Regions from separate parts of the Burkholderia torrens genome, predicted to be linked through region 2. Evidence: predicted binding sites of a transcription regulator. Region 2 holds the regulator's gene; the other holds the start of a gene.
What was found. Region 2 encodes FliA, which starts transcription of late flagellar genes. Its sites were predicted from a motif close to CTAAAGTTTNNNNNNNNNNNGCCGNTA; they were not measured.
Positions count from the first base shown of each region.

Region 1: fliS (flagellar export chaperone FliS) is a predicted target of FliA. The motif match lies at 1,490-1,516, and genes of this name have one in related genera.

Region 1 is NZ_OZ480211.1:3,396,273-3,399,675, forward strand. Features, by position in the region: gene fliK (flagellar hook-length control protein FliK) at 1-582, opposite strand, end outside; gene AC5LXX_RS15770 (flagellar protein FliT) at 652-984, opposite strand; gene fliS (flagellar export chaperone FliS) at 981-1,415, opposite strand; gene fliE (flagellar hook-basal body complex protein FliE) at 1,577-1,921, opposite strand; gene fliF (flagellar basal-body MS-ring/collar protein FliF) at 2,171-3,403, shown strand, end outside.
Region 2 is NZ_OZ480211.1:232,516-235,918, reverse strand. Features, by position in the region: gene ahcY (adenosylhomocysteinase) at 1-895, opposite strand, end outside; S-adenosyl-L-homocysteine riboswitch at 928-1,053, opposite strand; gene AC5LXX_RS00995 (RNA polymerase sigma factor FliA) at 1,141-1,875, opposite strand; gene AC5LXX_RS00990 (MinD/ParA family ATP-binding protein) at 1,898-2,716, opposite strand; gene flhF (flagellar biosynthesis GTPase FlhF) at 2,709-3,403, opposite strand, start outside.

The sequences.
Region 1 (3,403 bases), 350 kb from region 2:
CGGCGCGAGGGCGGCCGTCAGGCGTGCCTGCGGCTCGCGCATCAGCGCCGCGAGCGGACGCTGGCCGGCCAGCCACTGCGCCAGATGGGATTCATAGAAGAGGCCGCTCTCGCTCACGGCCTGCGCGAGCGCCTCACGCAGCGCCGCGACCGGCAGCGGCGCGGCCGCTTCGCGTACAGCCGCGGCGGACGATGCCGCGGCGGAGGCAGCCGGGGACGACGTGGCCGGCGCGGATGCGGCCGGCGCGGGTGTAGCGGGAACGCGCGCCGGCGCGGCCGGATCGGTCAGCAGCACGCTGGGATCGGCCAGCAGCGGCGTGCGCCCGGCAATGGCGGGCGTCGCATCGCCGCCCGCGCGCGAAATCGCGTCTAGCACGCGCCCGACATCGGACAGTGCGGTCTGCGTGGAGGCCGGCGGCGCGGCCGGCGGGCTGCCGGCCGGCGGCGGAGACGACGCGCCGGCGCCCGGCGTGCCGACCTGCGCGGTCGCGCCGCCGCCGGCGGGCGCCGCTACGGTGTCGGTCAGCAGGCTGTCGAGGCGGCTCGCCAGCAGCGCGGCCGCAACGGAATCGATACCGGTCATGATCGGAGCCTGCTCACCCTGGGGTGTGTTTGCCTATGGAACGCACATGCGTGGCCCCGAAAACGGGCCCTACCCGCGCGCCCGATAGAGATCGGTCAATACCTGGGTCGAGCGCCGCGCCTCGAACAGCGCGGACAACCGCGCGACGTCCGGGCTCGCGAGATCGCGGATCGCCGCGTCGTCGGCCAGGATGCGGCGGATCAGGTCGAGCTTGCGCCCGAGATCCGATTCGTCGAGCGCGACGCCCGGATCGGCTTCCTTCAACCCGTCGACCAGTTGCATGAATTCGGCCTGCAACCCCGGCAACGCGCTCCAGTCGGCGTCGCGGGCGGCGCACAGCATGCGCCCCGACACGGCGGCGAGCGCCTCGTAAAGTGCGAAGTATTCGGCCTTGTGATTCATCGTGATGCGTCCGCTGCCTGTTGCGCGGCCATCCGCGCGACTTCCGGGCCGATGCCCGTCCATGCTTCCTCGAGCGTCGCGAGCAGCCTGTCGACCTCGACCAGCATCGCGTCGCTCGCCTGCGCGTTCGCGTCCATCAGGCGCCGGCCGATATACGTGTACAGCGCATCGAGCCGGTCCGCGATCTCGCCGCCCGCGTCGCGGTTCAGCGAGGCCTGCAGCCCGCTCTCGACGATCCGGATCGCCTTGCTGATCGCTTCGCCGCGCGCGGGCACGTTGCCCTGCTGCAAATGCATGCGCGCCAGCGCGATCGCCTGCCGCGCGCCCTGGTACAGCATCGCGATCAGCCGGTGCGGGGAGGCGCCCATCACCCCCGTCTCGACGCCGACACGCGCATAGGCACTGGCTCCAGCGTGTCCTGGGGAAAACATGCGCTTCTCCTTGTTCTGCCTTGGCTATACGGTCGCCGCCACCGTGCATCGCACGGCGCGGCCTTCTCCGGAGTTATCGGAAGGGATTTGAAAAGCTTTAGGCGCACGCGGCGGCCGCCGGGCGCTGAAAGCCGGCCCACCGGCCCCGCCCGGCCCGCCTGTCACACCGACATCTGCATGATGTCGTTGTAAGCGCTCACTAGCTTGTTGCGGACCTGGAGCCCGAACTGGAAGCCGATGTTGGCTTTCTGCATGTCGACCATCACGTCGTTCAGCGACACGTTCGGCGCGCCGACCTCGAACGCCTTCGCCTCGCCGAGCGCGTGCTGCTGGTCGCCGCTGATCTTGTCGAGCGACGCCTTCATCGCGCTCGCGAACGTGCTGGCCGTCGCCGCGCCCGAGCCGGCAAGCGCTGCCGTCGGGCTCGCGACGCCGCCGGACGCCTGCGCGGCCATCGACTGCATCTGTTGCAACACCGAACCGATTCCGCTGACGTTCGCAGTCATGCTGTCCCCAGGCTGAGAGAAGAGACCCGGACGTACCGGGCGGATCCGCCGGCGCCGCACCACGCGCACCATGCCGGATCGCGAAAAAGGATAGCAGCGCGCCGCGCGTCAAAGCCGAGAAAGTACGGGGGAAACCCCGCTCTTTTCGGTCGATCGGAGTGCGGCGCGGATCACGATAATCGCATCGTGTCATTGTCCGCCCGCTCGTCCGAGCGAGCTCAGTGGTCCCGCTCCGGAGAAACTCGACGCATGGATTCGCAGGCCAACTCGCTGATCAACCCCGACGCCCGCGCGGGCCTCGCCAGCCCGGCGTCCGGTGCCGCCGCGGCCGCCGCGTTGCCGGGCGCGGGCGTCGCCGGCGCTGACTTCGGGCTGGGCGGCTTCGCGGAACGCATTCCCGGCATCTCGCGGATGAAGGGCAACCCGAAGCTGCCGTTCCTGATCGCCGTCGCGTTCGCGATCGCCGCGATCACCGCGCTCGTGCTGTGGAGCCGCGCCCCCGACTACCGCGTGCTGTACAGCAACCTGTCGGACCGCGACGGCGGCGCGATCATTGCCGCGCTCCAGCAGGCAAACGTTCCCTACAAGTTCGCCGACGCCGGCGGCGCGATTCTCGTGCCGTCGAGCCAGGTGCACGAAACGCGCCTGAAGCTCGCCGCGATGGGGCTGCCCAAGGGCGGCTCGGTCGGCTTCGAGCTGATGGACAACCAGAAATTCGGCATCAGCCAGTTCGCCGAGCAGATCAATTACCAGCGCGCGCTCGAAGGCGAGCTGCAGCGCACCATCGAATCGATCAATGCCGTGCGCGGCGCGCGCGTGCATCTCGCGATCCCGAAGCCGTCGGTGTTCGTGCGCGACAAGGAAGCGCCGAGCGCGTCGGTGTTCGTCGACCTCTACCCGGGCCGCGTGCTCGACGAGGGCCAGGTCCAGGCGATCACGCGGATGGTGTCGTCCGGCGTGCCCGACATGCCCGCGAAGAACGTGACGATCGTCGACCAGGACGGCAACCTGCTGACCCAGACCGCGTCCGCCTCCGGACTCGACGCGAGCCAGCTCAAGTACGTGCAGCAGGTCGAGCACAACACGCAGAAGCGCATCGACGCGATCCTCGCGCCGATCTTCGGCGCCGGCAACGCGCGCTCGCAGGTCAGCGCGGACCTCGATTTCTCGAAGATCGAGCAGACGTCGGAAAGCTACGGCCCGAACGGCAATCCGCAGCAATCCGCGATCCGCAGCCAGCAGACCAGCAGCTCGACCGAACTCGCGCAGGGCGGCGCGTCGGGCGTGCCGGGCGCGCTGTCGAACACGCCGCCGCAGCCGGCGTCCGCGCCGGTCGTCGCCGGCAACGGCCAGAACGGGCCGCAGACGACGCCGGTCAGCGACCGCAAGGACCAGACGACCAACTACGAAGTCGACAAGACGATCCGTCATCTCGAACAGCCGATGGGCAACGTGAAGCGGCTGTCGGTCGCGGTCGTCGTC
Region 2 (3,403 bases):
AGCCTTCCATCGCCGCCTGCAGTGCGCAGATCGGATCGATTTCGGTGACCCACACGGTCGCGCCAAGGCCGCGCAGCGACTGCGCGCAGCCCTTGCCCACGTCGCCGTAGCCCGCGACGACCGCGACCTTGCCCGCAATCATCACGTCGGTCGCGCGCTTGATGCCGTCGACCAGCGATTCACGGCAGCCGTACAGGTTGTCGAACTTCGACTTCGTGACCGAATCGTTCACGTTGAACGCCGGGAACGGCAGGCGGCCGTCCTTTTCCATCTGGTACAGGCGGTGCACGCCGGTCGTGGTTTCTTCGGTCACGCCCTTGATGTGCGCGAGGCGCTTCGAGTACCAGGTCGCGTCGATGTCGAGGTGCGCAGCGATCGACTTGTACAGCGCGACTTCTTCCTCGTTGGTCGGCTTCGCGATCACCGAACGGTCCTTCTCGGCCTTCGCGCCGAGGATCAGCAGCAGCGTCGCATCGCCGCCGTCGTCCAGGATCATGTTCGCGAATTCGCCGTTCGGCCATTCGAAGATGCGGTGCGAGAATTCCCAGTACTCGTCGAGCGACTCGCCCTTGAACGCGAACACCGGCGTACCGGCTTCGACGATCGCGGCCGCCGCGTGGTCCTGCGTCGAGAAGATGTTGCACGACGCCCAGCGGACGTCCGCGCCGAGCGCCTTCAGCGTCTCGATCAGCACGCCCGTCTGGATCGTCATGTGCAGCGAACCGGCAATGCGCGCGCCCTTCAGCGGCTGCTGTGCCTTGTATTCGTCGCGGATCTGCACGAGGCCCGGCATTTCGGTCTCGGCGATGTTGAGTTCCTTGCGGCCCCAGCCGGCCAGCGCCATGTCGGCGACGACGTAATCGTGGGAAGCCTTGGAATCGATAATGGCGTTCATCACGCCCTCCTTTCTAAAAAGTTTCTAGATTGGTGACGTGAGCGCCGTTCAGGAAGCGGGGCCGGCGCGACGGTCGCGAAATGCGTGCCGCACGGCTGCTTGGTGAAGCCTTCCGAGCCTGGCGGACAAGGATGTCCGTCGCAACGCTCCTCGGAAAACGGAGGGGATTGTAGCAAATCGGCGCGCAGAATGCGCGAGCACGATACCCGCGCGCGGCGTCGGCGCGCGTGGCCGCCCTGAAAGGGTCAGGACTCCGCGCCGACCCAGGCCTGTTCGCGCAGCCGCGCGCGCAGGCGCGCGACGGCCTGGCTGTGCAGCTGGCACACGCGCGACTCGCTCACCTCGAGCACCGCACCGATCTCGCGCAGATTCAGACCCCGTTCGTAGTAAAGCGACATCAGCAGCTTCTCGCGCTCCGGCAGCCGCTCGATCGCCTCGACGAGCGCCTCGCGCAGGTGCTCGTCGAGCAGCGCGGACAGCGGATCGGCGTGATCGACGCGATAGCGGTCGAGAAACGGCTCGTCGTCGGCCGCGCGGTCGAAATCCTCGTAGTAGATGAGCTGGCTGCCGTGCAGGTCCTGCAGCATCCCCTGGTATTCGTCGAGCGGCATCTTCAGGTGCTCGGCGATCTCGGTCTCGCTCGCCGAGCGGCCGAGATGCTGCTCGACCTGGTGCACCGCGTGCTCGACCTCGCGCGACGTCTTGCGCATGCTGCGCGGCAGCCAGTCGTTGCTGCGCAGCTCGTCGAGCATCGCGCCGCGGATGCGCTGCGTCGCGTAGGTCTCGAACTGCGCGCCCTGGTCTTCCTTGTAGCGGCCGGCCGCGTCCATCAGGCCGATCATGCCGGCCTGGATCAGGTCGTCGAGGTCGACGCTCGCCGGCATCTTCGCGACGAGCTGCAGCCCGAGGCGGCGCACCAGCGGCGCATATTGCGCGAGCACGTCGGCCTGGGACATCTTTCCTTGAGCGTTGTACATCATGGCTCTCTCCTTGCGGTGGCGCTCACGCGGCGTGTGCCGCGCCCGCCTCGTACGACGGCTTGCCGCCCGCGTGGACCGCGCGCCCCGCGCCCGAACGCGGGCGCATCGGCCAGTACAGCAGGTCGGCGGCAATCTGCCGGTAATCGCGCGCGGCCGGCGACGACGGGAACGCGTCGACCACCGCATGCGTCAGTTCGCGCGCATGCTCGACGAGCGGATCGGCGCTCACGCAGCCCGCGTCGGCGATCGACACGGTCAGGTAGCGGCTCGCGACGCCCGCGAGGTTGTCGAACGCCGTCTTCGCGTCCGCGTGGCTGCCGACGTGATTGGTCAGCACGCGGAACTGCGCGAACGCGTGCGCGAAATGCAGCCGCTTCATGCACGCGTACGCCTCGGTGATCGCCTGCGCGGCGACGCGCGTGACGACCAGCACGTCGTGCGCCTCGCGTGCGAGCGCCGAGAACGCGCCGTCGGCGCCGAGCTGCGTGTCGACCAGCACGATGTCGGCCGGGCCGTCGATGAAATCGCTCAGCTGCGCGTCGCCGTAGCCGGCGCGCGCGAGCCGCGCGGCCGCGCACAGGCCGAAGCCGGCGGCCACCCGCGTGCGTTCGCCGTCGCGCAGCCACGCGCCCGCCAGCGTCGCGCTGGCCGAATGCACGTCGGCGCGTTCGTCGACGACGAGCACGTCCTTGCCGAGCGACGCAAGCGCCGTGGCCAGGTTCACGACGGTGGACGTGCAGCCGACACCCGCCGGCCCGCCCGTCACCGCGACGATGCGCGACGCGCGTCCGGCCAGCAGGCGCCGCAGCCCTTCGGCCTGGTCGATGATCCGTTTATCCAAATCGCACCTCGTGCAGCTCGGCGGTGGAACGTGCGGTCAGTGCGGAAAGCAGCGTCGGCATGTCCTCGTCTTGCGGCACGAAGGGGGAACCGTCGCGCGGCACACAGAACGCGCTCTTCAGCAGGAATTTGGTCGAGGCGACGTACAGGTTCTCCGGCACCTTCTGGCCGGTCGACACGTAGTGGACCGGCAGCTTGTAGCGGATCACCGTGTCGAGCACGCCGCCGAGGTGGGTCGCCTCGTCGAGCTTCGTGAGGATGCAGCCGGCCAGGTCAGGGTGCTCGCCCGCGCTGCGGTATGCCTGCACGACTTCGTTGAGCGTGTCGCCGTGGCTCGTCGCGTTGAGCAGCAGCAGGCGCTGCACCGGCGCGTTCGCGCCGTGCAGCATCGCGATCTGGTCGGACACCGCGCGGTCGCGCTGGCTCATGCCGATCGTGTCGATCAGCACGATGTGCTTGTTGCGCAGCTCGGACAGCGCGAGCGCGAGATCGCCCGCATCCTTCACCGCGTGCACCGGCACGCCGAGGATCTTGCCGAAGATGCGCAGCTGCTCGTGGCCGCCGATCCGGTAGCTGTCGGTGGTCAGCAGCGCGACCTTGCTCGCGCCGAAGCGCATCACGCAGCGCGCGGCCAGCTTCGCGGTGGTCGTCGTCTTGCCGACGCCCGTCGGCCCCATCAGCGCGAACA